DNA from 4 places in the Priestia sp. J2 genome. Region 1 is predicted to be linked to each of the others. Evidence: predicted binding sites of a transcription regulator. Region 1 holds the regulator's gene; each other region holds the start of a gene.
What was found. Region 1 encodes LexA, which represses DNA repair genes until DNA is damaged. Its sites were predicted from a motif close to CGAACATATGTTCG; they were not measured.
Positions count from the first base shown of each region.

Region 2: a site for LexA is predicted at 5,082-5,095, ahead of LJY09_RS08950 (sigma-70 RNA polymerase sigma factor region 4 domain-containing protein). Genes of this name have one in related genera too.
Region 3: a site for LexA is predicted at 6,041-6,054, ahead of LJY09_RS26980 (Y-family DNA polymerase). Genes of this name have one in related genera too.
Region 4: a site for LexA is predicted at 5,342-5,355, ahead of LJY09_RS08820 (Y-family DNA polymerase). Genes of this name have one in related genera too.

Region 1 is NZ_CP086208.1:3,888,055-3,895,803, reverse strand. Features, by position in the region: gene LJY09_RS20215 (cation diffusion facilitator family transporter) at 1-669, shown strand, start outside; gene LJY09_RS20210 (glycosyltransferase family 2 protein) at 709-1,686, opposite strand; gene LJY09_RS20205 (GtrA family protein) at 1,683-2,075, opposite strand; gene LJY09_RS20200 (ArnT family glycosyltransferase) at 2,096-3,601, opposite strand; gene LJY09_RS20195 (hypothetical protein) at 3,884-4,084, shown strand; gene LJY09_RS20190 (magnesium transporter CorA family protein) at 4,152-5,597, opposite strand; gene lexA (transcriptional repressor LexA) at 5,807-6,424, opposite strand; gene yneA (cell division suppressor protein YneA) at 6,571-6,900, shown strand; gene LJY09_RS20175 (YneB family resolvase-like protein) at 6,954-7,622, shown strand; gene LJY09_RS20170 (DUF896 domain-containing protein) at 7,692-7,749, shown strand, end outside.
Region 2 is NZ_CP086208.1:1,761,937-1,769,685, reverse strand. Features, by position in the region: gene LJY09_RS08975 (sigma-54 interaction domain-containing protein) at 1-1,273, opposite strand, end outside; gene LJY09_RS08970 (hypothetical protein) at 1,809-2,273, opposite strand; gene LJY09_RS08965 (CBS domain-containing protein) at 2,491-2,913, shown strand; gene LJY09_RS27630 (hypothetical protein) at 2,979-3,104, shown strand; gene LJY09_RS08960 (aldose epimerase family protein) at 3,167-4,222, opposite strand; gene LJY09_RS08955 (DinB family protein) at 4,412-4,936, opposite strand; gene LJY09_RS08950 (sigma-70 RNA polymerase sigma factor region 4 domain-containing protein) at 5,238-6,131, shown strand; gene fsa (fructose-6-phosphate aldolase) at 6,195-6,863, opposite strand; gene LJY09_RS08940 (hypothetical protein) at 6,924-7,433, opposite strand.
Region 3 is NZ_CP086209.1:135,603-143,351, reverse strand. Features, by position in the region: ZMP/ZTP riboswitch at 1-61, opposite strand, end outside; gene LJY09_RS27015 (ketoacyl-ACP synthase III) at 339-1,328, shown strand; gene LJY09_RS27010 (lysophospholipid acyltransferase family protein) at 1,336-1,926, shown strand; gene coaD (pantetheine-phosphate adenylyltransferase) at 2,167-2,652, opposite strand; gene LJY09_RS27000 (DUF3916 domain-containing protein) at 3,283-3,840, opposite strand; gene LJY09_RS26995 (hypothetical protein) at 4,523-4,855, shown strand; gene LJY09_RS26990 (hypothetical protein) at 4,936-5,445, shown strand; gene LJY09_RS26985 (hypothetical protein) at 5,704-5,946, opposite strand; gene LJY09_RS26980 (Y-family DNA polymerase) at 6,102-7,367, shown strand; gene LJY09_RS26975 (YolD-like family protein) at 7,381-7,713, shown strand.
Region 4 is NZ_CP086208.1:1,733,157-1,740,905, reverse strand. Features, by position in the region: gene LJY09_RS08845 (YfcC family protein) at 1-451, shown strand, start outside; gene LJY09_RS08840 (sigma-54 interaction domain-containing protein) at 511-2,622, shown strand; gene LJY09_RS08835 (SMI1/KNR4 family protein) at 2,657-3,034, opposite strand; gene LJY09_RS08830 (SMI1/KNR4 family protein) at 3,048-3,563, opposite strand; gene LJY09_RS08825 (YolD-like family protein) at 3,684-4,016, opposite strand; gene LJY09_RS08820 (Y-family DNA polymerase) at 4,031-5,296, opposite strand; gene LJY09_RS08815 (MAE_28990/MAE_18760 family HEPN-like nuclease) at 6,216-6,938, opposite strand; gene LJY09_RS08810 (DUF262 domain-containing protein) at 6,943-7,749, opposite strand, start outside.

The sequences.
Region 1 (7,749 bases):
TATCATCATATTCTTCATCCGACGAAGTCTTCAGGCTTTATTTTAAATATTGCAGTACTTGGCATCTCGGTATTACTTGAGATGTTTGTCCTCTTTAAGGCAATGAAAGAAATTTTGCACGATGTCGGAATGAATACTGCAGAGGTCAATGTTTTTACGCAAAGCTTTGTTCATCTAAAGAAAGCAAAGCCAGCAACTAAGCTTGTTTTTATGGAAGATCTGGTAGCTACTGGAGGAGGCGTATTGGCTTTAATCGCCGTTTTTATTTCGCGGTTTACGCCTTTTCATCAAGCTGAAGGAATTGCTTCTATGCTAATTGGTCTTATGATGTTTTTTGTAGTAGGACGAGTATTTTTAGATAACGCTGCCGGAGCGCTTGGTGAAGCAGATAAAGAAATGGAAATGAAAATTGGCGCCATTGTTATGCAAGATGTACAAGTGCGTGATATTCAAACGTTAATGGTGATGAAAGAAGGAGAAGAGCTTCACGTTGAATTAAAAGTAGAAATTGATCCTTCTTTAACAGTAGCAGAAGCGGATGATATTAAAGATCGTCTCGAAAATCGTATTTTACAGGAAAAAGGAATAACGGATGTCATTATTGAATTTGATGAAGATGATGGAATTCCTGACTGGGTGACAAGCGATTTACAGCTTCAAAAAGAATAAAAAACAAGGAAGAAAACAGTTGTTTTCTTCCTTGTTTTTTTAGCTATATACTTTTTCACGCACGTTTTGAGAATCTGTTGAAGCCGCAGAAAAGTTAATAGTTTCACGTACAACGTAAATAGGTCTATTTTTACTTTCATCGTAAATTCTTGCGATGTATTGTCCCACTAGACCTAAACCAAGTAGCTGAATACCGCTAAAGAAAGTGATAGCTACCATAATCGAAGTCCAGCCAGGCTGAATATTTTCACCTATCAGCCAAACAACAATCGAATAACTTAAAACGAGAAGTGATACAAAAACTGATAACAAGCCAATAACCATTACTAAACGTAAAGGTTTCGTTGAAAACCCAATAATTCCATCTGAAGCAAACTTGATCATCTTTTTTAAAGGATATTTTGTTTCACCAGCAAAACGCTCATCGCGCTCATATTCTACATATGTTTGCCTGAAGCCGATCCAAGACATCATTCCTCTTACGAAACGATTGCGTTCAGTCATTTTTTTGAATACGTCCGCAACTTTTCGGTCGATAATACGAAAATCTCCCGTGTCTTTTGGGATTTCAATATCGGACATATAATTTAAAAAGCGATAAAAATACTTAGCCGTTGTCAATTTAAAAAAGGTCTCTCCGCTTCGCTTCTTGCGCTTTGCGTATACAATTTCATAGCCTTGCTGCCATTTAGCAATTAATTCAGGAATCATTTCAGGCGGATCCTGTAAGTCAGCATCAATAATTACGATAGCATCACCTTGAGCATAGTCAATACCTGCTGTGACGGCAGTTTGGTGCCCGAAATTACGGGCAAAATCAATAATTTTTACGTTAGAATCCATAGCTGCTACGTCCTTTAAGATTTCAATTGTTCGGTCTGTACTGCCGTCATTGACGAAAATGAATTCATAGTTAATGTGATTTTCATGCATGACGGAAAGCAAGCGATTATAGCATTCATTAGCTACTTCTTCTTCAAAATACATAGGTACCACGATTGAAATTAGTTCTTTCATGCTTTACCTCCTATCGAGTGATTGTTTGTGTGCTTAAACGTCCATATTTTATTAAGAAAAAAATTAAAAAACATTCCTATACAAGTAGACAACAGTTGTCCAATTATCGGATTAGCAGGTGTATAGTGTACAAGAAGGAATAAGCAAGATGTATTAATTGCTAAAGTAATAAGGTTTACGATGAAAAATTGAGCTAACATCCATTTATGTACAGTTGCTTGAAACACCCAGGATTTGTTCCAATAGTAGCTGTTTATGACGCCAATGAAATAGGATAGTACGTTAGCCAATATATAATTCATATCAAAATGAATCAGTGCTAAGTAACTGATAATAGTGAGCAGGGTATTCATTATACCTACAAATCCGAATTTCAGGAATTTTATCACGGTTGCATAATCCCTTCCATTTAATTTATCTCTTCACATTTTGCCTGGGTCTTATTTTTAGTAAACCGTACTAGTAAATAAGATAGAATCACTGAAATACCAAACCCTTCGAGCAGCATAAAGCTTGGGAAAATAAAGAATCGATAGCGAGTTTGAATTTCAATAAGCAAGTGAATAAGAACGTATCCTATGATTAGTAATAAAAACAGTGTATACGGATATTTATCCTGCTTCTTCAGGAATAAACATATAAGTCCAATAATGGAAAGAATAGTAGTTGAAACGTAAATGATTCTTTCATAACTTTGAGCAGCACTAATTAATTTCTCTTTATTAAAAGGTACATCTTCTTGAGGAGTTAATGAAATACTCCAAAATGTAGATGCATCCGTTCCTCCCCACATATTCAGGAATTTAATGTGAAAGAGATCTAAAAGTTGCTCTTTATCTGCTACTCGCTCTTTAATTACTTCTTTTTCTGCTTCAGCTCGTTTTTCTCCAATTGGCATACCCATAAAACGACTAGCATCCTCTGAAGAATAAGAACCGCTTGTTTCATAATTAAAGCCAATAACGAATTTCCATAAAGGATCTCTGTTACTTAAAGGATATTTAGAAATACCGCTCGCTACAAAAGAGTAGTTGATCAGCGCATTTGCAATAAAAAAAGTAGCCAGTACGCCTACGAGGTTTTTTCCTATTTTCTTTCGACGAGTTTTTAACTCAGCAGCATCCTTCGCTTTAATGTAAGGTTGAAGAATTTGCAAGATGAAATAAATGAAAACAGCAACGATAATAATGGGTCCCAGAGGGCGCATTAAATTTCCTAACGACAATAGAAGACCAATATAAAGCCAGCTAAACTTGTTATGAGCAAATCTTTTTATAATAAGGTAAAAAGCTGCATAAAATAAAAAAGTAGCTAAATGCTGATTGGTTAACACTGAGCTGTAGAGAATATTCGGAATGTAGAACGCATATAGGAAAGCTGCCATTCTCCCAGCAAGTTCGTTAAATACTTTAGCGCCAATTAGATAAATAAAAATAACGGTTCCAGTAGAATAAAAAATATTTAACAATTTTAATGTAAAAATGCTATCTCCAAAACAGCGAATAACAATAGATTCATAGAATGAAAAGCCTAGCTGATATACCCATGTAGTGAAATAAACGCTTTGGTTAAATTCATAATTTCCTTTTGCGATATTACGTGCGGCATCTAACATGACAAGAAAGTCAGATTTTACAGGTGTTTGAACAGAAAGCATCCATGCTAATCGAACACCTAAGGTCAAAACAATCAGTGAAATAAAAAAAACAGTTTTGTTCATGTATCTACTTGCAATAGCTATTAGAAAAATGACAAGGAAAGTGATACATATTCCTTCAATAATAAATGAATTACTTAAAGCCAAGCCTTTTAAGTCCAATGAATTTGTCATCGCACTATAACTGCCCCATAGAGACCATGTAAGAATCATGACACATAAAAGAATCAGGCTTTTGGATAAAAATGAGTTAAGCATATTACCTCCTGCAAATTATTTCAAAGATAAGGTACAAAATTCCTACCCTATGATACCATATTTTATTATTTTGTATATATTTTTCTTATAGAGTATAATGTTAGATTGTTCTGAAATTACAACAGCGGCACAACGTGTAATAAAAGGTTCAGTGGAGTAGGCAGTGATTTAGTAATAGATAAAAGAGGTTGGGAAAAAAGGATTTTAGTCGAAGCGAAAAACGAACCATTAATCATCATGTTTGATTAGTGGTTCGTTTTTTATGGTGCACGTAGGTTTCATTTGTTTAGTTCTTTCCAGCAGTTGATTGGAGGGCAAGACGAAGACTCCTGCGGGAAAAGCGGAAGGGGTGAGACCCCGCAGGAGCGCAAGCGACGAGGAGGCTCACCGGCCGCCCGCGGAAAGCGAAGTCTTGCACGGAAATCAACTGCGATGTCACAAGCAATCCCTGCTAGCTTATTTATTTCATTTGTTTCCCTTTAGACTTGCTTGGTTTAGTTATGTCTCAATCTCTTCTTTTTTATAATGTATTTTCTGATGCGAACAGCTTTTATGTTTTAAATCGATCTTTTAATAAATTCCATAGGGAACTCACTCCGAGACTAATGCTGATCAGAATTCCTGATAAAGCTACTATTAAAGCGATATATTCAAAGATAGAAAACTGCTTCATACTATCCCAATTGATGTTTCCCTTTAGCTTGCTAATAACTAAATTCATTCCGTAAATACCGGAAAGAACGGTATAAATCGTTAAAATTAATAATAAGTAATTGTGACGCTTGGCCGCGATTTTCTCTTGATTTTGATACAAAGTACCAAGGGTTTCTTTGACTTCTTGATAAAGAGAATTGATGTGGAAGATTTTTTTAAAGAGCACAGAAAACTCTTGACCTTCCGTGCGAGAGCTAATTTCTAAAAATAAATATTTACCTGAAAATACAGTAATAGAGCGAATTAGTCGCTCGATGCCCTCTGAATTTTTATGAAACGTGAGCTGAGAATACTCATAGGATAGTTTTAGCAACACGATTTTATAGAAAAAATGCAAAAATAAATTATAGTAATGTTGGCCAAATAGATGATTCATCAAAAGCTGATCCGTTTTAGAGTCTGTCGATTTAGAAATACACGAAAACACATGGTCTGTTATAACGTAATAGGTTTCAGGAGCCCATCTGGAATACACGTGTTTGGTATTATACGTTTTAATATACTCATGGTTGTGTGCAGAGATAAACGGTTTCCCGTCAGGCGTATAGCTATTTAGCTGCCCAGTACGAAATAAAGTTGTGGAGTTAATCTCTTGCTCTTGATTTACCGTTACATAACTTAATACAAACATCCGTTCATCGATAAAATAAGGAAGACTCCCGACGTGCTGTTCACGCGTCGCTTCTTTTTTGATGTGTTCGTTCAAAAATGGCGCGAGCTGTGAAAAAATATAATCCTGTACTTTGCTATAGCGATGATGTTCATAGGTAATGGTGGATCCATGCTCTTCAGCAAGCTTCGGTTCTAATACACGAAAATGATTCATGAATTCTAAAATGTCATCATAGGTGTAATGATTATGACTCATCTCAGTGCGAATGGTCATGACGCCAATTTCAAAAGGACATAAAAAAACATCCACAGACAGCACGTTGCTAGACACGGTGGTGGAGGAAGTTTGTAGCGTAACGGTATGGTCTATTTTTTTTGAAAATCGAAGCAAGCCTTCTTTTTCGCACGAATCAGGAAATAGAATACATTCAATGTAAGGAAGAAAATATTGATCCAAGCTATCATGAGATACGTAATACTGTTCTCCGTAGTATTCTTTTTCTACATGTTTGTTTTGAATGGAAAAAAACTCAAACATATTTGCTTCTAGTGCATGAACAAGCTGCTCTTTATTTTTTCGATCAAAGGAAAAAGGAAAAAGAAACATGTTCATTGCTTTGGTAGGCATAATAGTTTGAAATGGTTCTGTTTTCCTTGGTGTATTGGTCATAAACTACATCCTTCTTATAGTCGGTTGTATTTTTTTTGAGAGTCGAAAAAATGCAGACAGAAAGTAAAAGGTAAAACAGGCTTTATAAAAACCGCTCTACCTGCCTGTAATGATTCGACGTATCATTTATAATATGCCAATTTTTTTAGAAAACAAACGTAAAAAACCAACTAACATCATGATTAGTTGGTTTTACATACAGTGTGTGATTAGTGAATCGTGCGATATACACCAGTGACTTTTCCTAAAATCGTTACGTGGCGAAGAATAATAGGCGCCATCGTTGAATTTTCAGGCTGTAAACGAACGAAATTTTCTTCTTTAAAGAAACGTTTTACCGTTGCTTCGTTGTCCTCGGTCATAGCGACCACAATATCTCCGTTATTAGCAGTTTGCTGCTGACGTACGATTACCATATCGCCATCTAGAATACCTGCTTCAATCATACTTTCTCCCATAATTTCAAGCATAAATACATGATCATCTGGAGAAACGAATTTATCTGGAAGAGGGAAATATTCTTCCACATTTTCAACGGCTGTTATAGGAAGACCTGCTGTTACTTTACCGATAACAGGAACATTAATGACATTGCTTTTAGGGATGTTTACTTCGTCTAGTTGAAGAACTTCGATTGCTCTTGGTTTTGTTGGATCTCTGCGAATTAACCCTTTACTTTCTAAACGAGCTAAATGCCCGTGTACAGTGGAGCTAGAGGCTAATCCCACCGCTTCCCCAATCTCACGAACAGAAGGCGGATAACCTTTTAATTTTACTTCGTGCTTAATAAAATCTAGTATGTCTTGTTGACGTTTTGATAGCTTCATATTTTTCACCTCGATTTTAGCTATTCTTTAGGTGAATTATACCACGTGATGTGTCAATATACAAACATAAGTTCGAAGAATTCCATTGACAGAAACAAATGTTCTCAATAAAATAAGAACATATATTCTGATAGGGGGATCATAATATGCACCAATTCTTACATTCTATGAAACATTACGCTATTTTTTTTGCAGTTATCGCTGCACTTACATATGTATTGACGCTGGTTTTAGGAGCGGATAAAGTAGATTTAGACAAATATTCAACGGTTACTATTACAAAAGGAGATACGCTTTGGGACTTGTCCAACAAGTATCATAATCACCATCATTTGACCACCAATGAATTTGTCAAATGGGTTGAAGACGTCAATGATCTAAACTCAGACACTGCCCAGTCTTTATCTCCTGGAGATAAATTATATATTCCTGTTTTAAAAAAAGAGTTACATAATCAAGTGGCAATTGAACAGTAGTGTGTAACGGCCGTTCCTGAATATTGTTAGAAGCCGAAAAGGTCGTGATAAAAGTGGACGCCATTATTTATTGCCGTGTAAGTACGGATAAAAAAACCCAAGAAACATCTTTACAGCGCCAGCAAGAAGAATTAAAAAAGCTTGCTGATCTTCACCATCTAAACGTAAAAAAAGTCGTAATGGAAAAAGCAAGCGGATATGACGTAGACAGAGAGGGTATATTGGATGTTCTTCATACAATGAAAGAAGAAAAAATATCTGTGCTGCTCATTCAAGACGAAACGCGATTAGGCAGAGGAAATGCCCGAATTGCGCTTCTTCATGCTTTTCATAAAGAAAATGCTACGATCTATACGATTAGTCATCAAGGTCAGCTTCAGCTTTCAGAATCTGATTCGATGGTGTTAGATATTATTAGCTTAGTGGAAGAGCATCAGCGGAAATTACATAACGCTAAAATTAAAAGAGGAATGAAAAGAGCCGTAGAAAACGGTTATCGTCCGCAGCAAAATTTAAAAAATCAAGGAGTTAACTCAGGAAGAGAAAAAAAAGAAGCGCCGATTGAAGAAATTGTCCGCCTTCGTCATAACGGCTTAACCTTTGCTGAAATTTCAGTTACGCTAAAAGGTTTTGGTTATAATATTTCAAAAGCAACGGTACATCGTCGCTATCAAGAGTATCAAGAGAGTGCTCAATCTCTTGATAAAACGAAAGAGATTTAGTAAGATGACTACATGTTGCCGGAACGGTTCGGTAATTTTAATTATTGATTATAAGGAGATAGGTTTTATATGCTATCAAAAGATAAACTTGCTCGTATTAATGCTCTTTCAAAAAAGGCAAAGGCTG
Region 2 (7,749 bases), 2.1 Mb from region 1:
TATCCTGTATAGCTTCCTGCAGTGTTTGATTAGGTTTATCTACCTTACCTAGAACGTCTGAAAAGCTTTGTTCATCTTTAATCATAAATTGTGGAAGGTGATGAAACATAATATCTGTACCTTCTGCCATACATGTGGCATAGTCAATCACATTTTTTAATTCTCTTACGTTGCCAGGCCAATGATAGGATTGAAGAAAGCCTAGTGTATATTCGTCAATTTTGTAAGATGCATTGGCGGTCGAGTATTTAATAAAAGAGGAGACGAGTTTACGTATATCTTCTTTCCTTTCTCTCAAAGGAGGTATCTCTAGTTGAATAACGTTAAGTCTATAAAATAAATCTTCTCGAAATTGTTTCTTATTCACAAGCTGCTGTAAGTTGCGGTGCGTAGCAGCAATAATTCTTACGTCAACTTCTCGTTCAGTAGCTTCTCCTACCCTTCTGATTTTCTTCTCTTGCAGAACTCTTAACAACTTAGCTTGAAGATCATATGACATATCTCCAATTTCATCTAGGAATATAGTTCCGTTGTTTGCTATTTCGAATAGTCCAGCCTTTCCGCCTTTTTTAGCATTTGTAAAAGCACCATCTCCATATCCAAAAAGTTCACTTTCTAACAGAGACGAAGGAATAGCCGCACAATTTACAGGTATAAAAGGACCATGCTGGCGCTCACTTTTATTATGTATAGCCTGTGAAAATAATTCTTTTCCCGTGCCGCTTTCTCCCGTCACAAGAATAGGAAATTGAGATTCTGCTACTTTTTCAGCTATATGAACGACGTGCCTTAACCCTTCTTCCCTACCAATTATTTGTTCAAATGTATATTTTGCTTCATAGATAGAATCCATTCGGTTTTCTAAATTCTTTAACTTTTCGGTTTGTCTTCTCAATTCCTTTGATAACTTGTCAACTTCATTAAGACTTTTACAAACCGATACGGCTCCTGCAACTTTACCTTCTATTATAATTGGAGCCATATCCACCATATATTCCCGATTTTTTTCTTTTCGATATACACCTACTCTGCATTGTTGGTCTTTTAGAGCATTTGTTAACTGAGCTCCTGGGCGATATTCTATTAGTGGCTTTCCAATAATATCACTTTTTACTCCTGTAATCTTTGTATACTCTGGGTTAATAAATCTGACAATACCTTCTCTGTCGATAACTAGAATACCATCATTTATCGAATTTATAACTGCATGCCACCAGTTAAAATTTTTAGAAGAGCAGTCGACCTCTATGTGCTCTTGGAATGTATTCTTCACAGTATTGTAAGCTCCTTTCTATAATAACTTGAGAGTAGATTCTTGCTTTATTTATAATTATCAACTAATTTTCTCTTTTTTGAAACAGAGTCCACTCAATTAATTTGAATAATCTGATTTATAAAAGCGGATATAACCGTGGTTGATCTTATTCCATTATTTGTATTCAAGATGAAGCATTCTTTGAAAAGAGAAATATTTCTCTTTTCAAAGAAACTTATCACCGTAGTTTTTCCGTATTTAACCATTTTGGATTTTGAATTAGAACCGAATTTAACAGCTTCAGCTACCGGTCAATCTTTAACGTATTTGCCCATGACCGTGTACAGATAAAGTTTATATACATGACAAAAAAGAGAAACGTGAAAGAGATTGGTCTTCTCCCTCACGCTTCTCTTTTTATTATTTCGCTATTTATTGGACTTTTAGTATCTCTGCTAAGTATTTATGTACTACACTTGAAGACCTTTAATACCATTCAAGATTGGCAGTAAGCGACACTTAAATGCCGATGAGCTCGTTAACGAACTATCACCTATTGTCTTCTCTGCCTTAAAACATCTTCTATAAAATGCTGATACAAATAATTAATAAAAGCAGTCGCAATCGAGATGAGAAAAAGTTGAAAGCGCGTCATGTTTACCATTTTATATACCTTCAGTTTTTCTGCCAGACTGGTCAAAGGATAAGCAAATAGATAGTCAAATAGGACGTTAATTAACAAATATTTTTTGAAATTCCCATAGGTCAGCTTGAATACCCAAAAATTAGCTATAAAAAACGGTCCAAATATAAAAGAAACGTCGCTTGAAAGTTTAGGGAAAAGAGGTTTCCTTACTTTCCACCATGTAAAGCTTTTAGATAACTCACTGATAAAAGCAATAACTAATGAACTAAATGTCAAAACAGGTAGGTATCTTTTAAAGACAAATTTATCAACTTTTACTATAGACAGCCAAGGCAATAAAAGTACTGCCAACAGCGTTAACTTTCCTTTCATTATGTACCCAACTCCTGCCGTTACGAAAATGTAAGCTAAATCATATTCTCTTTAGTTTTGTGTAATAGGCTCTTTTTTATGTGTTTATTACACTGCGTTAGTTCTTTTATTCGTCTTTTATTACAAGATTTTTTGCTTTCAGGAAATTATTGATTCTCATATTCTGCATGTGCATGGAGAAAATACGGAGGTGAATGTTTAAAGGGAGGAATTAAAAATGACCACAGTACGTGAAGTTATGACTCAAGATGTGAAAGCTTGTGCACCGCACGACCCAGTAACAGCAGCTGCAAAATTAATGCGTGATATTAATTGTGGCTCTGTGCCGGTGTGTCAAGAAAATCGAGTAATGGGAATGATCACAGACCGTGATATCGTGTTAAATTGCGTGGCGGATGGAAAAGATTGCAACACTGTGCATTCCCATGATTGTATGACTAAAGATGTAGTTACGTGTTCTCCGGATACGGATATTCATGAATGTGCACGTATGATGGCAGATCATCAAATTCGCCGCATTATTGTAGTGGAGAATAATAATATGGTTGGAATCTGTGCAATCGGCGACCTTGCGACAGTGAACGTATATGTTGATGAAGCCGGTGCAGCATTAAGCGAGATTTCTAATCAAGTTCATTGAAATTTTTTAGCATATAAATCCTTAATGCTTGTACAAAATAACCCTGTCTGCAAGGAGGTGCTAATATGCCAAATTTAAACGATAACAAATTTAAAAAGATTCAGTCTGAGAGTCAAAAGCAAGGAAAGTCTCAAGAAGAATATGCGGCTGAGCTTGACGCTAATCGTGCAAAAAGCCAAAAGAAAAAGTAAGAATAAAAAAGGATTACAATCGGCAGAGGTTCGGTTGCAATCCTTTTTATCATCCCGTTTTGTTATAGGCTGCGATCAGTTATAAATGTATAGTGAGTAGATGCTTCATACTTCTCACCAGGCTTTAATACACAAGAAGGAAAATGCTTATGATGAATAGCGTCTGGTAAACCTTGTGTTTCCAGGCAAACGCCAAGATATTTCTCTGAGTGAACCCCTCTAATTTCGAATTCTTCGTCTAGATGATTTCCCGTATAGAGAACAACTGAAGGCTGATCCGTTTTGACTTCTATTTTGCGACCGCTTGCTGGATCAAATAATGACATCTGATTTTCAGTTTCTGCTTCTAAAAGAAATGGATGATCGTATCCTTTACCAACTAATACATTTTGCGGATGTTTGGATTCCACACCTTCCTTGAGACTATGTCCTTCTCTAAAATCAAATGGGGTATCTGTGACACTTATCGTTTCTCCAGTAGGTAAAAGATCATCACTCAGCTCTAAGAATTCGTTACTTTTCAGCTTTAAAACATGATCTAAGACCGTTTCCTTTAGATTTCCGCTTAAATTGAAATACGTATGGTTTGTTAAATTGATAAGAGTGTCTTGATCTGTTGTTCCTTCGTAAGAGATATGAAACTCATTTTTATTAGTCAACGTATACGTAACTTTCACTTCAAGATTGCCAGGGTACCCTTCTTCTCCATCTTTACTTACATATGTAAATTCAACACCTACGTGATCACTTGCCTCGATTGTTTTTGCATGCCATATTTTGTGGCTAAACCCTTCTGAACCGCCATGCAAATGGTTGTTTCCTTCATTTTTCTCTAGACGATAGGTTTTATTATTAAGCTCAAAGGCTGCTCCACCTATACGCCCCGCTACGCGTCCGACCACAGCTCCGAAATAAGGAGAATACTTTTGGTATTCTTCTATTGAATCAAATCCCAAGACAACACTTTCAATCTTCCCTTCAGAATCCGGCATTTCAATATTTGATATCACACATCCATAGTCAAGGCAGGTAATTTTAAGCCCTTCATCATTTAATAAGGTATAAGCATGTACAGCTTGATTGTTTAGTTCGCCAAATTTCTCAAAATTCACTTTCATTTTTAATCAGTCCAATCCTCTTTTTATTCGTAAATTGCTTAACGGACCCTACATGTTATACACATGGGATATGTTCTTATAGTTCCCTCTGCAATCCTTCCTGAATCTTCATTATTCTCATTTTATTGTAATCGTGTACATTTCCTAATTCAAGCTTGAATGATAAAGGCTGGCTACTGTTTGTCATTGCTATTTCTTTAGTATTCCTAAGTATTCTTCCCAAGGTCCTACATCTTCTCTGTATCGTTCTGCCATTACTCGAACAATTTGGGCAATATGCGTTAAATCGTGAGCAACCCAAGTCGAGAGCAACTCTCTGACTTTTACTTCCCCAAACTCCGGGTGTTCTCCTCTCACTTCAAGATGCTTTTCAGGCTTAATTAACAGCTTTAGTTGTTGTAAATTCTGCATTCTTATCATGTTGAATTCAAGAAGCTTTTCTTCAATAGAACTAGTAGATTCCTTGTGTAAATGAGCATAGCGATCAAATGGAGGGAAAGCTCCTCCTTTTCCTTCTTGAAGGATGAATTTTAGCCTTGGTATCCAATTGTTTTTTTCTGCTTCTATTAAATGTTCTATTATTTCCGAGGTACTCCAAGTTCCTTCTCCTTCATTACATTGCAGCCACCCTGCAGATAGACCCGACAAAAGTTTTTCAAGCGTCTTAGGCGTACGCTCAAGTATTTCGGTCGCTTCTTTTAAATTAAAATTCATGCTCATTCCCCTTTCTCAACGTAATGATGCTGAGCTGTCAGTTATGTAAAAATTCTTGCGATTCTAGTCAATTTTATCACAATTGACTTCTATTAAAGGAAGGAGATAATCTTCTCCTTCCTTTAATGCTTACTAAAACAAAAACAGAACAGACGTTTGGTTTTTCTCTAGAAATATGATAAAATATATATAGGCTAGAACGCAGTGAGTATCAGTCTGAATGGGTACTACTCATTCGTAAAATAGATTGCTAGCAACTTTTTCATCTTGAGCTTTCCGTGTGAATTGGAGTGGGACAACAGTGAGTAAAAATCAAAAGCGATGGACAAAAGAAGAAGATAAATTTCTTATCCAACACTATGGCGTTATGACGCTTCAAAAGATGGGTGAGCATTTACATAGAAGCAAGGAATCGGTTAATAAACGGCTTACTCGATTAAATCTTCGAGCTTCAGATACAGCTTTACGTAAAAAGTGGACGCCGAAACAAGATGCTTTTTTACAGCAGAACATTGATATCATGAACAACCGTGAAATGGCACACTCCTTAGACAGAAGTCCTTCTTCTATTGCTACGCGCATAAAAGTTTTGGGACTAACACGAAAAACTGCGATGCGAAGATGGACCGTACAAGAAGACGAATATTTGCTAAGGTATTACGGAATAAAACCCCTTTCGCGCATATCAGCGAAATTGCAGCGAAGTGTGCAGGCACTAGAATCGAGGTTAAGTCGTTTAGAGGTGTATGGAGCTAAATCGCACGTAGGACATATCACAGCGTGTGAGCTAGCAGCCTGCCTTGAAGTAGATGTTCATACAATTTACAAGTGGATTCATAAAGAGAATCTACCGTATAAAATGATCATCGCCAAGACAAGAACATTCATGGGAATTGACATTCAATCTTTTTGGAAGTGGGCTGAACAAAATAAATCGTGCCTTAACTTTTTTAAAATACCTAAAAATACGCTTATTCCAGAACCAGCGTGGGTGAATGAACAAAGAAGGCTAGACTATGTAAAGCGCCCTAAATACGAGCATAAAAAGTGGACAGCAGAAGAAGATGCTAGATTGTGGCGTATGTTTTATCAGGAAAAGCGCAATCAGCGAGAAATTGGGCAGCTGCTCGGGCGTTCGAGAAATAGCGTGCAGCGACGCTTAGAGCGTTTACGCAAAAAGAAACTAGCTAGTTAAACGATAAAAAGCTTGGAATAAGCTATGCTTACCCCAAGCTTTTTTTATTGATATGACTTTTGGTTAAGCTTTAACTGCTTTTTCCCAATCTGCTGCAAATTTTTCCATTCCTTGGTCAGTTAACGGGTGTTTTGCTAATTGCTCAATAACAGCGTATGGAATTGTGGCAATATGAGCCCCTGCAAGTGCTACGCGCGTTACATGATCCGGGTGTCTTACAGATGCGGCGATAATTTGAGAGTCGATGTTTTGAACGCGGAATAACTCCGCAATTTTAGATACCAGCTGTACTCCGTCTTCTGAAATATCGTCAAGACGTCCTAAAAATGGAGAAACATACGTCGCTCCAGCACGAGCTGCTAAAAGCGCTTGGTTTACTGTAAAGATTAGGGTTACATTTGTTTTTACGCCTTTTTTTGCAAGGTAGCGCGTCGCTTCCAAGCCAGCCAATGTCATAGGCAGCTTAATCGTAATATTTTTATCTCCGTCGTTAATTTTAATCAGTTCCTCAGCTTGAGCGATCATGTCTTCAGCAGAAAGTGCGTCAGGCGTTACCTCAGCGGAAACGGATTCAACCTCCGGTACCATTTGAAGAATTTCTTCGATGCGGTCTTCAAATCTTACGCCTTCTTTTGCTACTAAAGATGGATTGGTTGTTACACCTGCTAGAACACCAACTTTATATGCTTTCTTAATATCCTCAAGGTTTGCTGTATCAATAAAAAATTTCATCTCACTATTCCTCCTTATTGTTGTACATCAATCTGCATCTCAACTTGCGTGAACTATCGCCTAGCCAATTTGCTGCAGGGCATATAGATTTTCTATAGAAGCGTTTTCAATCTCTTTTGCAGTTAATACCTTTAATTTTTCTAAAAATTGTATGGCGTCCACTCGGTCTTCAATGTCTTCTTCTGTACGAATATTCTCCGTTTTAATCTGATGGATACATTCGTTGATGACTTCTTTATACGCATTCGTTTGGATAAACCATTCTGCTAACAGCGTTTTTGTTGCTTCTCTTTCTTCTTTACTTTTAACTGCAAACAAACTCTCTGTTTCCGTTTCACTCAGCATAAGGCTGCTAAAATCGTGATTCATACAAAGCCAAAAATAACCTTTTTGGCTATCGTAATACTTTCCTTCTCTTAAAAGAAAATACTTAATTCCAAATTTAATTTTATGAGATTGATTCTCTGAACTCGGCATATGAATTTCTTTTATTTCTACGCTTTCTGATACATCCAGATATGTTTCTAAACCGTACTTTGTATTCACTACTTTTGCATCCAATATGTCCATTCTCATTCTCCTTTTCTCAAGTTCTATTTATTTTTATAAAAAAACAGAGGTCTGATTTTATGTAATAACGAATCCCATTTTTGTGGATGTTTTTCTTAACCAACCGACATGTTTTACTGTTTACGCTTTCATTATATATCAGATTATTCGAAAAAACATCAAAAACAATCAAATTCATTCAAAAAAAGTCATAAAATCCTAAAAAAGTAGTCAAAAAAGTTCATTAACTATTAAAAATAGATAAACTTTTATGTTGATTACATGTTTCAAGGCGTCCTAAGGTAATTACCTCTTCAAAAAAAACCGACTTTTATTA
Region 3 (7,749 bases), on a different replicon from region 1:
CGGCCGTTATCTATGTGCTTCCTCATGGTTCTCCATGTTTACGCCAGTAACACATAGTCTGTTTTATAAGAAAATTTTACATAATAAAAGTAATTTTAACAATACCTTTATCCAAATTTTTCTTTTTTAATTATATATCATACACAAATTTAATTTACACAACAGGTATTATAATAAGCAAAAACCCTTTAAAATCAATAGTTTTAAAGGGTTTTTATTTTTATTATTAGATCTAAATAAACCAAATTTACATTTTTTTCATATAATTTCATTGACTTTATTAGTACCTAGTACTAATATCTATTTATATATCTTAGTAATAAAGAAGGGTGAATATAATGAAATCAACTGCACGTATTACAGCAATAGGTACATACGTACCAGAAAAAAGACTTACAAATGACGATTTAGAACGAATTGTAGATACTAACGACGAATGGATCGTGAAACGAACTGGCATGAGGGAAAGAAGAATTGCCGATGAAAATGAATATTCTTCTGACCTAGCTATTAAAGCAATTGAAAACTTAGTAGAGCAGTATCAAAAAGAGTTAAAGGATATAGGGTGTATCGTTGTCTCAACTACAACACCCGACTATGCATTTCCAAGTGTAGCAGCCCAAATACAAGATTACTTTGATATTCCTACAACTGGGGCGCTAGACTTTAATGCTACCTGTGCGGGCTTTACATACGGATTACACATGGCAAACGCCTTTATTACATCTGGACTTCATGATAAAGTCTTAGTCGTAACTGCAGAAACGTTAACAAAGGTTACAGATTATACAGATCGCACTACCTGTGTTCTATTTGGAGATGGAGCTGCAGCTGTTTTGGTCGAAAGTGATGCAGAGCGCCCAAGTTTTATTGCTACGCATATTGGTACAAATGGAAAGGGAGGTAAACATGTATACCGCACCAATATATCTACTACCATGCATGGACAACCTTTGAGTTCGAGTGGCAAGATGGTGCAAAACGGAAGAGAAGTATATAAGTGGGCATCTCGAACAATTCCTTTAGGTATGGCTGAATTGCTAGGACAAGCAAATCTACAAAAGAGTGAAGTAAATTGGTTCGTTCCACACAGTGCCAATTTACGAATGGTTGAGTCTATATGTGAAAGATCAGAGTTTCCGGTTGAGAAGACATTAACTAGTGTCGAGTACATGGGAAACACTTCTTCCGTTTCCATTCCTCTAGCACTACAAATAGGGATAAACGAAGGGAAATTAAAAGATGGAGACGTTCTCTTACTCTATGGATTTGGAGGAGGCCTTACCCACGCAGGTCATATTATTAAATGGGATTTAGGTAAGGAGTAAATAATCAATGTATACCTTTGCAACAAGATTTCTACAGCTTATACTATTTTTAATGAACGGGAGAATGAAAACAGTAAACAAAGAAAAACTTCCTCAAAATGAGCCGTTTATTGTTGTTTGTACGCATAAAAGCTGGATTGATGTAGTGTGTTTAGGAATAGCATTATATCCGACTCCTATTCACTTTATGGCTAAGAAAGAGTTATTTAATAAGATTTTTATCAAAAAGCTTTTAAAAAAATTAAATGCATTTCCTGTAGATCGAAGTAAACCTGGACCCAGTGTCTTAAAAATACCTTTGCAATTGCTAAAAAAGAAACAAGTAGTTGGGATCTTTCCAAGTGGAACAAGAAACTCAGAAGAGAAAGCATTAAAAAATGGAGCTATTCATATTGCTTCAAGGGGAAGTGTTCCTATTATACCAGCAGTATATGTAGGGCCTCATACCATAAAAGACTTATTAGGAAGAAAAAGAAGGTTTATCATTTTAGGTGATGCTATTCATGTGCCTAAAATGAATAAAGATAAAGAAGCTGTTATAGAAGCAACAAATGCATTGATCTCAAAAGTATTTAAAGAATTAAAGAGTAATAGTTAAAAAGAGAAAATGTAATTAGGATCAAGAGCTTTATGACTAATGAGAAGGGAATAATTTTCTATACATACAATCTAAACAAAGATGATTCACATGACAACACAAAAAGATCCTACATCAAAATGATGTAGGGTCTTTTCATTTACTACTATAAATAGAGTATGTTCATAAAAATATAGGAAAGGACACCTTTCTATTAAAAAAAGCACCCTTACCCAAAGATAATATGTGCGTGTACATTATTTATCCTTGGTAACATGGAACTTTCAATAAAAGTGCTTTTTCAACGTGCTCTGGAATATAACTGCTCAACCTTCCACCGTTAGAATAGATTTCCTTTACCATGCTTGAACTAAGAAAAGAATATTTTTCTTCTGAATGAATAAAGAATGTTTCAGCTTCTTTATATAGATTTTTATTTGTTAACGCCATCTGGGCTTCATACCCATAATCAGTCACAGTTCTCAAGCCTTTAATAATCGCTCTATAATTGTGTTCTTTCATATAATCTACAAGCAATCCTTCAAATGTATCAACTTTGACTTTTTTATTATCTTTAAATGATTGTTCAATTAGCTGTCTTCTCTCTTCGGTAGAAAATAAATATTGTTTCTTAGAATTCACCAAACCAGCAACTAAAATTTCATCAAAGAATTCACTGGCTCTATTTATAATATCAATGTGTCCATTTGTAATTGGGTCAAAGCTCCCTGGATATATAGCCTTCATTTAATCACCTCACTTATTATTACTAATCATTTTGTTAGCAATAATAATTACTTTAAACATCTTGTAATAGATTTGAATATCTTGTCCGTAAAAGTATACATTTACGGACTTTTCTTTTATGTAATAAATCTATCATTTTTATTGTTCGTTTAAGTCAAAAAACCAATTGCGAACGTACACTTGAATTCAATAACTTTTACGAACGTTTTTTTGCAGAATAAGAGAGATCTTTACAGAGTAAACGTAAAAATGAAATTTATAGTGCCAAAATGAGGGTGCTATGTAAATAATAAAAAAATTCATACCTATTATAGGTATGAACCTTTTTAAAATATAATTAGTTTCCAATAGATATTTTTTATAATAGAACCAATCCAGCTACTAATAAAACAGCACCAAGCATAATACGGAACCCTGAAGAAGAGACCGGATCCGTTACTATATCCGATGCTACTGCTAAAAAAGCTAAAGTTTTCTTAGTCTTTCCTTTTGTGTTTTTATCTTTTACAACTATTAAAATTCCTGAGATTAATAGATACAAACCAATTAATAAAACTAATATAGGTATGAAAATCCTTTCCACCTGCTTTTATGTATTATAGTGTATTTATTTTCTATGCTTTTTATAATTTAACTTAACCTTCCGATAAACCATATTTCGTCGCGGTTCTCATATTCATATTCAGCATCAATCGGTTTATAGCCTTTAACGCTTAATCCTTCAGGTATGTTTATCTTCCACTTTTTTTCAAGATTTTGGGTTTGGTGTAAACGTATAAACGGTGCTTCATCTATCTCTGTACTAAAAAAACCTTCATAGAAGCTATCCATCCCTTTTTTAGTAAATAAAATTAGGATAACAGAATCGTCCAAATCAGATGAATTAAAGCTACAAAATATGCGGTATTCCTTTTGCGTTTCCGTTCGTATGTCAAGAAGATATTGTATTTTATTAACAATCTTCTGTACAAAATATCTTTTTACGTTAATTGGAACATTCTTTGAATGGGTAAAAAACATACTAAAAGGAATATGAAGAGAGGTATATCCTTTATAATTTGGATCTTTATTATTCTGTACAGGTAGAGAATCAATTTGTTCATTAAGATATTTTGAAAAAGTACGAAGCCTTCTTCCTAAGCCTCTTACTTTCTTTTTTGAATAACAATTCTGGTTCCATTGATTCATGTATTGATTTTCCTCCAATTAATCTTTTTCTCAGTGTCCATGTTAAATTTATAAACTCTGTCTATAATATTACCTAGACAGACTTAATTTTATATTAATTTTTGCATATTCACATATTTTTTAGTAAATATTCACCTTAAAATCCAAAAAAAGTTTTTTGGTTCCGATAATCAAACTTATGTCAACTCGAACAGAAAAAGCTTGTATCTTCTTAGATACAAGCTTTTTCCATACTGTTTAGGAATTTGTTTGCCCTTGTGAGGCCCTTTCGTTACGTATATCGGTTCATAACCAAAGTGCCTTGTGTAAGATATGAATATCTACTCTCAATTTGAGGTAATACGTTTGTTGAAGTCGCTGTTAATTCTTTCAAAACTAATCAGTCCCTTCATAAATTAAGTATTTACCTTTTTACAACAATCAATAATAACATTGGTGTTGTACTGTATGTTTACCACATGTTTTAAAGTTAAAACGTTAATCGTATAAATTCTTATAGATTTTTTCTTCTTAATGAAACGCTACGTTTATATTAAAAGCCGAATAATAAAATTAAAAATCATCTAGAGTATAATTTAAAGAGTACAGATATTTAATGCTATGCCTATATGTACTCCTTTTAATAACCATTATAGTGTGAATAGAAATTAATTATAGAAAATATATGGAAAGGAAGACACCAGTGATAGGAATTGATTTCTGTATTGCCAATAATGAAAAAGAAGCAGCTGTTTCTATTAAGACTGTAAAGTTCGAGGAAAATATACAGGATTACCTGTTAGAAAGTAAGTTGGGGGATTCATTCGAATTATTAACAGGATTAGATCAATATGGTGACAAGTTGTTTTCTGTACAAGAAATAAATCAATTAATAAAGATATGTGAAGTATTGCAGACTACCTGTCGACAACCACAGGAGATAGATCTAAAAGCGAGAACATTTGCTGAATCATTAAAGGGTCTTTGCTTAGAGGCACTAGAGCTAAATAAATTAGTATTTGCGGCTGGCGATTGATGTAGTATTAAAGTTGGAATCAACGCTGTAGTCCCATCGCTTCGATAATATGAATTAATAAATTCAAAGGGGAAAACATCTTGAAAAAAACATTTTTAAATAAAAATAACACACTTATAGGACTAGGATATGAGTTTTTAGTGGTTTGTCCTCATTGTGCCTCTTGTGCAAAAGTCATAGCTTTAGATGACCCGAGCCCCTATGTTGCTAACGTCAGAAGAAGGTTTATTTGTACTGCTTGCGGAGCAACAAAAGACAAAGTTATAAAAGCAAATGGTTACGGAGAAGCTAGAGTCTCCTATGAACCTAAAGCTAATTATGAAGTAATTTTAACTGGGGACCCCTGTGACTGGTATTTTAAACTTCCACTCTACTTGCAAATTGAATGTAGTGGAAACATCTTATGGGCATTAAACTTAGAACATTTAATTTATATGGAAAGCTATATAGAAGCTGAAATTAGGGAATCACATCCCTATTATTTGAGTGTCGAGAGTCGACTTCCAAAGTGGATGAAGCTTGCTAAAAACAGGAATGAAGTATTAAGAGCTATTCAGAAACTAAAGAAGAGGCTAAATGAAAAGAACTAGTAAGTGCTACTTTTTTGTCTCTATGATAAAGCAATAGAACCCTATATACGAATTGCTACAGGTGAGTATAAGAATTAGTTTTAGACAGAAGAGAAATTGATGCTCCTTGGGTACTTACTGAAAAACCGAGTTAGTATTCTTTTATCTTCTGACTACTGCGTTAACATATATTTTTAAAATAATAAAGGAGCTGTTAAGAAGTGATGAGCAAGCATTAAAGCAAAAGAGCAAACTCTAGTGATAAGGAGTTTACTCTTTTTATTTATGTCTCTTGAAACCAAAATGCATCATAGAAGCTATTACTAACGAGATAACAGCAGCAATAGCAATCTTTATGTAAGAAAGCTCTAAAGCCCAAGGCCCATATTTATCTAAATTCAAACGATACATAGACCACCACTGTCCATTTTCACCTTTAAAGAGCGATACGACAATCCATAAAAGAATTAATAACAAAAACCATACAAAAAAGATAATATAGTTCGAAACTTTCCTATTCACTGGTCATCCCTCCCCTTCATAATTCATACCCAACATTCTTGTCTCTTATTATAGTAACAATAATCGGGAAAACTTTAGAATTTTTATTGATTAAAGAACATTTGTTCGTATATAATATATAGAACAAATGTTCTTTAATTTAAGGAGTTCTTTTAATGGATGATGGGCAGCTACCAAACAGAGTGATTATTTGTATAGACATGAAATCGTTTTTTGCCTCGGTTTCCTCTGTCATACGGGGGTTAAATCCGTTGAAAACAAGGCTTGCGGTGGTGGGAGATATCAAAAGATCAAGATCGGTTGTGCTAGCTGCCACACCTTTATTAAAGAAAGAAGGGATCAAAACAGGAAGTCGTCTTTTCGACATTCCTAAAAGGAAAGATATCCATGTGGTGAATCCATCTATGGAGAGATATATTAAGGCTTCGAACTATATTTCGAGTTTGGTGTTACAGTATGTGGCTTCTGAAGATTTTCATGCCTATAGCATTGATGAGTTGTTTATTGATGCCACAGCTTCTTTGCATTTGTTCGCTAAAACACCAGAAGAATTAGCTCATCAAATCATCAACGAGATTTACCGTAAGACACGGCTGACAGCTACTGCAGGTATCGGTCCGAATCTCTTACTGGCGAAGGTAAGCTTAGATCATGAGGCCAAGAATATCCCAACAGGAGTTGCCTATTGGCGATATGAGGATATTCCCTTTAAGTTGTGGTCCATTCATCCGATGAAGGATTTCTGGGGGATCTCATCTCCTACGGAACGACGCTTGAACCGTTTGGGTATTCACTCCATAAAAGAACTCGCTCTTTCCTCTGTAGAGATGTTACAAAAAGAATTTGGTGTCCTGGGGGAAGAAATTCACCAACATGCGAATGGCATCGATTACAGTCGTATTTCAGATGTGTACATTCCTAGCTCTCGTTCCTTTGGAAAGAGTCAGATTCTCTTTCGCGATTATATTAACCGAAAAGAAGTGGAGTTATTGCTGTTGGAACTATTAGACGATGTATGTTTTCGCTTACGCATGCATCAAGTGGTGGCCCAAACGGTTCATTTATCCATTGGCTACAGCAAACAAACAGGTGGAGGCTTCTCCAGACAAAAGAAAATGGGGAGAGCTTCGAACTTAAGCCAGGATATCTTTCCCTATTGTTTAACCATTTTACATATCTATGATAGTGGCATGCCGATTCGCTCCATCGGTATTTCCTTATCACACACTAGCATTCAAGAAGAAGAGCAAATGAGTTTATTTGAGGACATTGACCAGCGTGAAAGAGCCCATGCTCTTGCCAAAACGATTGATGATATCCGGCTGCGTTATGGCAAGAATAGTGTACTACGTGCGTCTAGTCACCTTCCTCATTCAACAGCTCGTTATCGAAACGGCCTTATAGGTGGCCATAAAGCTTAAGGAGGAAAAAGAGATGGAATCTAGAGGAATGAAAAAATGGCGTCCATTCGCCACGATGCCCGAGCAATACATAGGATTAAAGGAAGTTATAAATAAGCAACTAGAGGTAGATCAACCTGTTTTAACAGAAGAACAAATGGAACAAGTGAATTTCACCTTAATTGAAGCCTTACATACAAATAAGCAAGTGTACCTTACTTATTATAAGCGAGGTCAATGCATAACAGAGACAGGATTTATTCAGTTTGTTGATTCTCTTGGGAATGTATTCATTTTCATTGATAACGTATTTGAGTTAAAGAATAAAATGAGATTAAGCAAGCTCATTGATGTACAATTTGTCTAACCTGGAAAAATCAAGAAAGTACGATTGATGTTTGTC
Region 4 (7,749 bases), 2.2 Mb from region 1:
ATATGGAGCTTTAATTGTAGGAATGGCACGCGCAGTCATTATTTTGCTTGAGCAAGGCCAACTTTTAGATACAATTGTTCATGGCCTTTCAACTCTTTTAGCGCCCCTTTCTCCAGTTACTGGAACGTTAGGTATGTTCATAGGTAGTGCCGCTATTCACTTTTTAATTTCATCTGGCTCTGGTGAATCAACGATGTTAATGCCAATACTAGTACCGCTTGCAGATTTGTTACACATTACCCGTCAAGTAGCCGTACAGTCCGTTTTGTTTGGTGAGGGAGTAGTAAACTGTATTAATCCAACATCAGGGGTTTTAATGGCTATATTGGCTACTAGTGGTATCTCATATGGTAAATGGCTGAGATTTATGATTCCTTTAACTGTTATCTGGGCTGTATTGGCTGCTATCTTTTTAACGATTGGTGTATTAATAAAATGGGGTCCTTTTTAATTCCATTTAAAATCTGATAGAATAAGAGCAAAATGCAACCGTGGGGTAAGGAGAAAATAATGAAAAAACCTACTATACTTCTGGTGACTATCAGTAAAAAAGTATGCAAAACATTTGAGGGAAATCTAAGGATGTTTTTTGGATCGAAAATTCGTATTGAGACATGTTATGAATCTCTACAATTAAATAAGGAGATGATCAATAAAGCAGATTTGGTTGTATTATCAAGCCCAGTGCTTGAAGATACTATTAAAGTCCTGAAACCGAGCATTCCTGTTATGCTTGCTAGACGATCTATCCGAATTGCGAAGCTAGAGCAACTTCTAGATTTGGCTCCTCAAACAAAAATTTTATTGGTTACTAATTATATACAGAATGTTAGAGATTCTATTGACCTTCTGCATGCGTTTGGTTTTGGTCATTTAACATTAATTCCTTATGTGCCAGGAGTTACAAATGCCAAAGAGACTCACAACATCGAGCTGGCAATTACACTTGGACAAGTTGAGTTAGTTCCTAGTCATATAAAAAAAATTATTGATTTAGAGAACCGACCTATCGATCTAACAACTATGCTCGATATTGCTCGTCTTTTAAATCTATCTTTAGAAAATGCTCATTTTTATACAGCAGAATTCTTTAGGGATTTTGTGAAAATGGGAAGGAATTTATCATTATCTATTCAGAATGAGAAAGAGTTAACTCAGAAATTAGAATCTGTTTTAAATGCAGTCCACGAAGGAATTGTAGGGCTAGATGAAAAAGGATTCATTACATTAATTAATGAAGATGCTCATCGAATTCTACAACTCCCTTCTATAAACTATATTGGAAAGCATTACAATGAGGTTATACCTAATTTTCAGATTAGTGAAAATTTAAATAAGCAGAAAGAACAACTAGATAGCATATTTCAAATAAATAACCGATCGATGCTAGTGTCTAAAGTCCCATTAACCTTTAATCAAAAATTTACAGGACTGGTCATTACGTTTCAAGATGTTACGAGAGTTCAAAGAATGGAACAAGAAATTAGACGGAAAAGTACAGAACTGGGTCTAACAACTAAATACTCATTTGATAATATTATTGGAAACAGCCATTTAATTGTATCCGCCAAACAGAAAGCAAATCGTTTAGCTCAAAGTGACTATACAGTTTTGATCACTGGAGAGAATGGGACAGGAAAAGAAGTCTTTGCCCAAGCCATACATAATGATTCTGAAAGGAAAGATGGACCGTTTGTAGCAGTAAATTTTGCAGGGTTAACCGAGACTTTAATCGAAAGTGAATTGTTTGGTTATGAGGGTGGAGCATTTACAGGCGCTAAAAAAGAAGGCAAAATGGGATTGTTTGAATTAGCTCATAATGGAACTATTTTTATGGACGAAATTGGAGACGCTTCTTTAAATATTCAAGCATCCCTTTTGCGAGTCCTTCAGGAACGACAGGTAATGCGTGTAGGCGGTCATAAAGTTATACCAATTAATGTACGAGTAATTGCTGCAACCAATAAAAACTTACAGGAAATGATTAAGGAAGGTACGTTTCGAGAAGATTTATATTTTCGGTTCAACGTCTTACCACTAAACATCCCGCCACTTCGAGAAAGAAAAGAAGATTTATTTATATTAATAGATTTCTTCTTTAAGCTAAATAAAAAAAGGTTAACATTTGATTCAATTGTTAAAGATTTTTTAATAAATTATAATTGGCCAGGCAATATACGTGAGCTCGAAAATTTCATTCGCTATTTAATAGTTATCGTCGAAGGTAATACAGTAACTAAAAATCACCTGCCAGATCAAATTTTGTCATCACAAAGGCCTTCTAATTTAGCAAATGATTCATTTTCGGAGATTGAAGAAGCTCTTCTCTTTTTAAAAAATGGAAGGTTCACAGAAGATTATAAATCTATACTAAAAATACTAAAGGTTTTTAAAAAACAGGGCTTAAATATAGGAAGAGGAGTTATGCAAGAAATGCTCCCTTATTTCCTTTCTGATTCACAATTGAGACGTCGGTTAGCTACGTTAAATAAGGTTAAGTGTATTAAAGTCGGAAAGAGAAAACAAGGAACAGAGATTACAGAATTAGGTATAGAAGTACTAAGTCAATTTGAAAATTTGATGACTGCTAATGAAAAAAAGGCTGTTACTCTTTTGGAGTAACGGCCTTTTCGGTAAGTATTTAATTAACCCATAATTAAGTAACATCTTCTACAAACTCTTCTAGAGAATCATATATTTCTAAAGCGTCCCATTCACCCATACCATGTTCAGCTGTAAAAACTGGATAATCTTCATTCGCTATATCAATAAAAAGCGGGTCACCGCCGATTTCTTCATCATACCCTATGACAAACCAGCTTTCTTGCCAATCTCCTTCTTGATTTCCTATAAGGGAATTTGCTTCTAGACCTTCTCTATAGCCTAATTGTCCATCTAAAAACTCGCTTTTAAGATAGATATAATAAGGAGTAGAAAGAATTTCTCCCACTTCATCTTCAAATTCTACTTTCACTGACGTACCTGGAAGTGCTTTAAGAATTTTATAGATTCTCTCTATATCCGGCTTTATCATTTGCTTCTCCCCTTTAATGATCTGTATGATTTATCGTAGCCATCACCCATTCTTCTAAGCTATCTGCTATTACTTCACGCTGTTCCCAATCGTGCCAAAAGGTGATAATTTGGCCGACTTTTCCTCCTTCATCAGGATCCAAGTCTATACAAATATCGTCTCCTCCTCCATTCGTGGCAATCGAAATCCAACGCGGGTTCCACCACAATTCTTTTTTCACTGGTCCAACAGGTTCTACTTCTGGAAAATCTTCAAATTCTCCTCCATCTAAAAGCTCTTTTAAGGTTTGCCACGTATACAGAATCTCCTCTAGAGGTAATAGAGTATAATTTTCAATAACTCCTATATACTCATCGCTCTGTCCATTATGTATCATTAACCAGTCTTTAAGGTTTTGGGGGAAGGTTAGTCCCATCTTTTGTTCAACCGCTGCAATTTCTGATTCAGCAGCTGCTTCGTTAAGTGTTCCTACTGCTTCTGGCCGATTTATTCTCAACCACTGTTCAAATTCATGCCAAACCTGCTTCATTTTAAAAGCCCCCTTATATAACATTACTAAATGAATCTATGAAAATGATCCTGTACTTTTTAAGCTTATACTAATTATGTATGGAAATCTTATGTAAATAAACTGTTTTATTATTTTCTACTACATGAAACGAACATCAATTAGTTCACTTAGCCTCATTTTGTTTGTTTGCTTACATCCTTCATCTATAAAAACAAAGACATCTCCTAGAGAATCAACAAATTGAATAATTCCTGTTTCCGTTATACACTGCCCATGCTTGTAATACGTCAGGTACACTTTTTTATGTGTATGAAGCGCTTCGATCAAAGTGAAATTAATCTGTTCCATTTGATCTTCTGTTAAAAAAGGTTGTGGTATCTCTGCTTGTTTTTTTATAATTTCCTGTAATCCTTTGTATTGCTCTGGCATAGTGGCGAACGGTCGCCATTTTTTCATTCCTCTGTTCTGCATATTATTTTCCTCCTTTATGCTTTATGACCTCCTAGAAGGCCGTTTCGATAACGAGCCGTTGAATGATCGAGATAGCTTGAGGCCCGTAGAACGCTATTCTTTCCATAACGAAGACGAATGTCATCGATCGTTTTTGCAAGTGCATAGGCTCTTTCACGCTGGTCAATGTCTTCAAATAAACTCATTTGCTCCTCTTCTTGAATGCGTGTGTTCGATAAGGAAATGCCAATGGAGCGAATCGGCATTCCACTATCAAACGTATGTAAAATGGTTAAACAGTACGGAAAGATATCTTGACTTAAGTTCGAAGCTCTCCCCATTTTCTTTTGTCTGGAGAAGCCTCCACCTGTTTGTTTGCTGTAGCCAATGGATAAATGGATCGTTTGAGCCACCACTTGATGCATGCGTAAGCGAAAACAGACATCGTCCAATAGCTCCAACAGCAATAACTCCACTTCTTTTCGGTTTGTATAATCACGGAATAGAATTTGACTCTTTCCAAAGGAACGAGAGCTAGGAATGTAGACATCAGAAATGCGACTGTAATCAATGCCATTCGCATGTTGGTGCAACTCTTCGCCTAGTATGCCAAATTCCTTTTGTAACATCTCTTTTGAAGAAAGAGCGAGTTCTTTGATAGAGTGAATGCCCAAACGATTTAAGCGTCTTTCTGTAGCAGACGAGATTCCCCAGAAATCCTTCATCGGATGAATGGACCACAACTTAAAGGGAATATCCTCATATCGCCAATACGCAACTCCTGTTGGGCTATTCTTAGCCTCATGATCTAAGCTCACCTTCGCCAGTAAGAGATTCGGACCGATGCCTGCGGTAGCTGTCAGCCGTGTCTTGCGATAAATCTCGTTGATGATTTTATGGGCTAATTCTTCTGGTGTTTTAGCGAATAAATGCAAAGAAGCTGTCGCATCAATAAACAACTCATCAATGCTATAGGCATGAAAGTCTTCAGGAGCCACATACTGTAACACCAAACTCGAAATATAGTTCGAAGCCTTGATATATCTCTCCATGGATGGATTCACCACATGGATATCTTTCCTTTTAGGAATGTCTAAAAGGCGACTTCCTGTTTTGATCCCTTCTTTCTTTAATAAGGGTGTGGCAGCTAACACAACCGATCCTGACCTTTTGATATCTCCTACTACCGCAAGCCTTGTTTTCAACGGATCTAAGCCCCGTATGACAGAAGAAACGGAAGCAAAGAACGCCTTCATGTCGATACATATAATCACTCTGTTTGGTAGCTGCCCATAATCCATCGAAAGAACTCTTTAAAAAAGAACGTTTGTTCTCTATATTATATACGAACAAACGTTCTTTATTCAACAAAAACTCTAAATTTTTCCCGATTATTGTAATCATCATAAAGAATATAAGGCAAAATAATTAATAGAAAACTATTAAATGTTTATTTAAACTTGCGAAGTGAATAATAAGAATGATTTATTGAAGAAAAAGCTCTTCATCTTAAGAATAGTGATATAATTTTGGTGTTATTTACCTTGATAGTCAGAACATCTTGGGTATATAGAAAACTAACTTTCTGCAGTTGATAAAATAAATGATGGACTTATAAATCTCCACTAAATAACAACAGGAATTCCTTTGTAAGTTAAATTATTTGCTAACTCTAACTTTGCCTAAAACAGTTGAAAATAGGTGTCGTTTTTAATTTTTTGAATTATATGAAAAATTTTAATAAATTTATTATTCCATGCAGAATTAAGGGAATTATTATATGAGGTTAAAGTGTTCACAGCAAACAGCGATATGACTGAGTTGCATGAAATGCCTTTTATTTATTTTAACTTTGATGTTAACTTCAATATTATTATAGAATTAATGAGTTAACCCGAAAAAGGATATATATAAGTTAAAAATCACAATCCAATTAAGTTTACTCCGGAGATTAAACTTAATAATGGTGTAAATCACCTGCTCAACATAAAAAATCAAGTTATTAATTGAAGATAAGTGATTTGTAAGAATAGCTAAAAAAAAGAAAGCTAATAAAAGATCAGGATTTTGAACTGTTTGAAGATGATAATGGAGAAGCTAAAGAAGCGAAATTGATGATACAAATTCACTTCTGGATTGCTCACTAACAAAGTTAGATATTAACAAAAAGGATAGCATTAAAAGCTATCCTTTTTGTTAATATCGGTTACAATTTAAGTTTTAGCTTGTAACAAATCTATACTGCTGATTATCAATATAGTCTGTTACAGATTGATTTAAAAGTTTTAGATAATCAATTATTTCGTTTTTATACACTTCTAAATCCTCTAGGGCAGAATCCCTTGCACTGTCAATAAATGAAACGTTTCCATGAGCAATAGTATTTCTTTTAACCTTTATTTCTCTGAGACCTGCTCCTACATTTGAACCATGGTTTGTTGGTGTCATTAAACCATGATTTTTAAAAAGTTCTTTAATTACTCTAATATCTACATTTCCACTAAGGTTAATATCTTTCTCTGTAAGAGAAATTTTTTCTCCCCCTATAACAAAACTAATCATCTCTATAGCTTTATCTTTATGCTGATTAAAATTTGTTGTTGTATGACCCAATGTGTCATAAGAAACGTCAACCCATATCTTTTGCAATTCTTGACGAATATCTGAATACCCAAGGTTTTGTATAGTAATTTCGTCATATATTTTCTGCATAAATGTACGAACCGTTGACTCAATTAAATTATATAACATCAGATAAGCATTGGATTTCAAAATAACCATAAAATCAGAATAGTTTAAAGTTGGACTATTTAATTTATCTTTCAAAATTTTTGATTGCTTCTGATCAAAAAAATTATAGAGTGTTTCTAAACATGAAAAAAAATAATTAACTTCATTTAATCGTTTATTAAATTCTAAATCTGTACTGTAAGTTATTGTCATACTCTCATTCCTCACCCAGTAACTTATCCCGAACAAACTCAATTCTATTTTTCACTCTGGTTTTTGAATTACTTCCGTCTGATGTAGTTAGTTTCTTGAATTCCTCACTTTCTAACCAACTATCAACGTTCTCTGGCACTAAATCTTTATTTTCTCTTAATGCTAAATTAATTCCCACAGCCAAAGCTTCAAACCGTACCCTAGGAGTAGTCTTAGCGCTTTTTGTTTTTCTAAAGCCTTTCGGAAAGTATTTTTTAGCAAATTTCAGCATTCCTTTGAATTCATCCTCCATTTTGCTTGCATCGAAAGAATTCTGTTGAGACTCAATATAGTCGTCAATAAAACTTTGAACCCCATGTTTAAAATTAAGGTAATTATTAGAATAAGCGAAAAATCTTAAAACTAATTCAATATTTTCTTGCCTTTGTAAAAGTTTCTCTGAAATAGGAGCTATATCCAATAAAATTTTATCATTCGCCAGCTTAATAATAAAATCCATAAACTCTCCTCCGAAAGAACCTTTTCTAACCTCTGAATCACTAGCCTTTAAAGAGGAAGTATTTAATCTATTGAAAAGTTCTTTTCTAATATCCTCTTTCGTATTAGACCTTAATACTATTACCCTTAAGGATTTTGAGTTTAACTTTCTTTGCTGAGAAGGTGGTAGATTCTTGAAATAAAAACCGTTAATAGCATCTAGTTTCTTTAGACCAGTTAATTTTAGTTTATTATTTAAAAAAGCTGAAAGAGTACTTATCCTTTGAACCCCATCAACGATTTCTAATTCTCCTGTAGGTGTGTCTGATAAGAA